Regions from separate parts of the Thioalkalivibrio sp. ALE20 genome, predicted to be linked through region 2. Evidence: predicted binding sites of a transcription regulator. Region 2 holds the regulator's gene; the other holds the start of a gene.
What was found. The regulator sigma-54, encoded in region 2, starts transcription at its own class of promoters, with help from an activator protein. The targets are predictions, from matches to a motif close to TGGCANGNTNCNTGCTT.
Positions count from the first base shown of each region.

Region 1: the regulator sigma-54 is predicted to act here: its motif matches at 1,043-1,059, upstream of flgA (flagellar basal body P-ring formation chaperone FlgA).

Region 1 is NZ_KB906480.1:47,602-49,744, reverse strand. Features, by position in the region: gene flgM (flagellar biosynthesis anti-sigma factor FlgM) at 1-169, opposite strand, end outside; gene flgA (flagellar basal body P-ring formation chaperone FlgA) at 262-930, opposite strand; gene F790_RS0112095 (chemotaxis protein) at 1,154-2,083, shown strand.
Region 2 is NZ_KB906472.1:389,167-391,309, forward strand. Features, by position in the region: gene F790_RS0105260 (PTS sugar transporter subunit IIA) at 1-76, opposite strand, end outside; gene hpf (ribosome hibernation-promoting factor, HPF/YfiA family) at 81-419, opposite strand; gene F790_RS0105270 (RNA polymerase factor sigma-54) at 423-1,943, opposite strand; gene lptB (LPS export ABC transporter ATP-binding protein) at 2,028-2,143, opposite strand, start outside.

The DNA of each region.
Region 1 (2,143 bases), on a different contig from region 2:
TGGCCTGGGCGGCGCCGGTCAGGGTGACGGCGTCGCCGCTGGCGGCATCGCCATTGCCGGCGCGATCCACCCCGTTACCGCCGGTGCGGGCGTCGTCGTCACGGCCGCGGACCCCGCCGTTCTGGCTGTCGGGGCGCAGGCCATTGATGTTGGGGCCTTTGATATCCATGACTTTGTCCTGTCGTTTGACTGGTCTGGCTCGTGTATCGGCCGGAATGCCCGAAACTGTAGGGTCGGTTGCGGGATTTCCGTCACATTTTACTACAGGGCGACGCGAACCGTGCCCGATGGCTGGACCTCGCCCTCGATCTCGCGTCCGGAGGAGGTGTTGCGCACGCGGATCCAGTCGCCGGCCGTGGCGTCTTCCAGGGCTTCGCCCTGCATGCGGATAGTGACGCTGCCGCTGCTGGCGAGGATGGTAACGCGCTGGCCGCGCTGGATCACCTGACGTTCCTTAACGTGCTGCTGGCCGATGACCTGGCCCTGGCGAATCGCGCGGCGGGTCTGCAGACCGACCACCTCGGATGCGTCCTCGAAATAATGGCTGGCCTGGCGCGACGTCTCGATGCGCTCCATGCGCAGATCGCCCGGCCCCAGGGTCTGCTGGCGCGACAGATTGCGGCGGGCCACCACCACCTCGGCGTGGCGTTCCACGGTGGCCGGAACGTACACCGACCAGGTCACCGGCCCGGGACAGCGGATGTTGACCGCGGTATTGCCCCTCGGGCGGCCGCCGGGCGGCAGCGAGGCCTCCAGGGGTTCTTCGCAGCGCTTGAGGCGCAGGCGGTCGTCGACATGACCGAGTTGCACCTCCACATCGTCGCCGTTGTGGTCCCCCAGCTGCTGGTGCAGGAACCGTTCCGCGCTGTCACGAATGTTCTGCACCGGCTCGATCTCCGCTTGCGCGGTCGGGGCGAGGAGCGCGAGCATCAGAAGAAGCGCACCCCCGCTGCGGCCCGGGCTGCGGTACGGGAGCAAAGCCTGTAACTTGAAAAGGTGCATGTCCGGTCACCGTTGACCCTGTGTCTTCGTGACGGAATACATGCAGATTCTGTGCCATGGCATCCGGCGCCTGTCCTGCGCGTCCGATGCGTGGTTCAAGCTCCCGCCGGCGCGGCCGTTAGCAGGGAGAACAACCCAGGGGGCGAGAACCGTGAGTCAGTTTATTGACGACGTGAACCAGCGCACGCAGATGGTCGGGCAGAACCGGATGGAGCTTCTGCTGTTCTATCTGGGCGGCACGCAGACCTTCGGGATCAACGTGTTCAAGGTGCGCGAGGTGGTTCCGCTGCCGCAGTTGCGCCAGATTCCCGGGTCCGCCGGGGTGGTGCGGGGGGTCACCACCCTGCGCGACAAGACCGTGCCGATCATCGATCTGGCGCGGGCGATGGGCATGCAGTCGACGCGGGCCGGGGCGGACGGCCAGCAGAAGGTCGTGGTGACGGAGTTCAATCGCTCGGTGCAGGGCTTCATGGTATCGGCGGTGGATCGCATCGTGAACGTCAACTGGGACCAGGTGAAGTCGCCGCCGCGCGGCACGGGGCGCGAGTCGTTTCTGGTGGCGGTCACCGAACTCGACAACAAGCTGGTGGAGATCATCGACGTGGAGCGCGTGCTGTCGCTGGTCAATCCGTTGCCCACCGAGGTGTCGGAAAGCGTGCGTTCCGCAGTGGCCGAGCAGACACCCGAGCGTCGGGAAATCGTCATCGCCGACGACTCGGTGGTGGCTCGCCGCCAGATCGAAAGCGCCATCCAGGGGCTCGAGTGGCCCTACGTGCTGTGCAAGGACGGGCGTGAAGCCCTGGATTACCTGGAGGAGAAAGCCGCCGAGGGTCCGATCCACGACACGGTCGAGCTGGTGATCTCGGATATCGAAATGCCGCGCATGGATGGTTACACCCTGACGGCAAAGATCCGCGAGAACGAGGGCCTGCGACCGCTGCGGGTGCTGCTGCATTCCTCGCTCAGCGGCGAATTCAATACCGACATGGTGCGTCGGGCCGGTGCGGATGCGTTCCTCTCCAAGTTCAACCCGGACGAACTGGCCAGTGCGGTCCTGGAACAGATCAACAAGACCGCCTGAGATGTCGGTGGTTGCCGGGGGCGAACGGTTGCCGGCCCGGCCGGGGCGGGTGGCCGGCGC
Region 2 (2,143 bases):
CCAGCGCTCGTTTCTTGCTGGAGCAGTCGGTTTCCAGTCCGATGCGCTCCGGGGTGATGAGCTCGGCCGGATTCATCGGCTTACTCGGGTTGTTCGCGGTTGCGCTGGGCGCCCTCGGCGCGATGATGATCCTTGACCTTCTCCTTGTGCTTGATCAGCTGGCGGTCGACCTTGTCGATCAGGCCGTCGATGGCGGCGTACATGTCATCGTGGCTGGCCTCGGCGTGGATGTGGTTGCCGCTGACCTGCAGATTCGCTTCCGCCTTGTTGTGCAGCTTCTGCGTCTTCTCGTGGTTCAGCACCACGTGCACGTCGATCACCTTGTCGAAGTGGCGTTCCAGCTTCTGGAATTTCTCGTTGACGTAGTCGCGCAGGGCGTCGGTGATGTCGACGTGGTGTCCGGTGAGATTGATCTGCATGGGTCAGGCTCCTTTCGGTTTGCTTCCGGTCGGCATGGCGGCCATCTGGCGGCGCTCGCTGGAGGATGGCAGGTTCATGCCCTCCCGGTATTTGGCCACGGTACGCCGGGCCACGTTGATGCCCCGATCCGCCAGGATCTGGGCGAGGCGGGAATCGCTGAGCGGTTTGCCCGGCGTTTCCTCTTCGATGAGTTCGCGGATCATGGCACGAATCGCGGTCGCGGAGCATTCCCCGCCGTCACTGGTGCCCACGTGACTGGAGAAGAAATACTTGAATTCGAACACCCCGCGGGGGGTGTGCATGTATTTCTGCGTGGTCACCCGCGAGATCGTGGACTCGTGCATCTCCAGGGCTTCGGCGATGTCGCGCAGGATCAGCGGCTGCATCGCCACCTCGCCGTGTTCCAGGAACCCCTGCTGGCGTTCGACGATCGCGCGCGCCACGCGCAGCAGGGTGTCGTTGCGGCTGTGCAGGCTCTTGATGAACCATCGCGCCTCCTGCAGCTGATCGCGCATGAAGGCGCTGTCGCGGGCATCGGAGACCTGGCGGACCATGCCGGCGTAGAGGTCGTTGATGCGAATGCGCGGGGCGATCTCGGGATTCAGGTCGACCTGCCAGCCCCGGTCGGTATGACGCACGTAGACATCCGGGACCACGTATTCCGGCGGTGTCTCGCTGATCTGGGCGCCGGGGCGCGGGTTGAGCGTGCGGATCAGGTCCAGCGCCGCGGCCAGTTCGTCGCCATCGCGTACGCCGCTCTGGCGCTGCAGGGCCTTGTAGTCACGCCGGGCAAGGGCGTCCATGCCGTGTTCCAGAAGCGCGCGCGCCGCCTCGCGCGAGGGCGCGTCCGGCGCCAGCTCGCCCAGCTGGACCTCCAGGCACTCGCGCAGATCCAGCGAACCGACCCCCAGCGGGTCGCAGTGCTGCAACCAGTGGCGTACGGCCTCGACCTCGTCGGTGTCGACGGGGGGTTCTTCACTCCGGCTGATGGTCTCGGCCAGGGTCTCGACGTCGCCCTCGAGGTAGCCGTCGCCGTTGATGGTGTCGATCAGGGCGGCGCCGATGCGCTGGTCGCGCGGGGTCAGGTGCGACAGATGCAGCTGCCACAGCAGGTGATCCTGCAGCCCGCCGCCGTCGTCGTCCGAGGTGTTCTCCAGCGGGTCGCGGTCGTCCAGACCGCGCGGGCTGGCGCTGGCGTCGTAGATGTCTTCCCAGCGGCTGTCGGTCACCAGCTCGTCGGGGATGACGTCCTCCGAGCCGCCGGCATCCACCGTTTCGCCGGTGCCGGCGGTGTCGCTGCCGCTCTCGCCGTCGTCGGTGTTCGCGTCGCTGTCGGTGTCCCCCGCGTCGGCACCGAGTTCGTCATCCTCGGCCTGTTCCAGCATGGGATTGCTTTCCAGCGCCTGCTGGATCTCGGCCTGGAGCTCCAGCGTGGACAGCTGCAGCAGCCGGATGGCCTGCTGCAGCTGCGGCGTCATGGTCAGCGTCTGACCGAGCTGCAGATTCAGCCCGGGCTTCAGCATGAGTTGGGAAAGGCGTTGGTCACCATAAGTGAATAGTAATCCCTTGCTGCGGGCTTGTGCACCGCCCGGGTGCGGCGGTCGGTGTCACAGGCGGAAGTTTTCGCCGAGGTAGACCTCGCGCACGCGGGTGTCGGCCAGCAGTTCGTCCGGCGTGCCCGCGCTCAGCAGGCGCCCCTCGCTGAGGATGTACGCGCGATGGC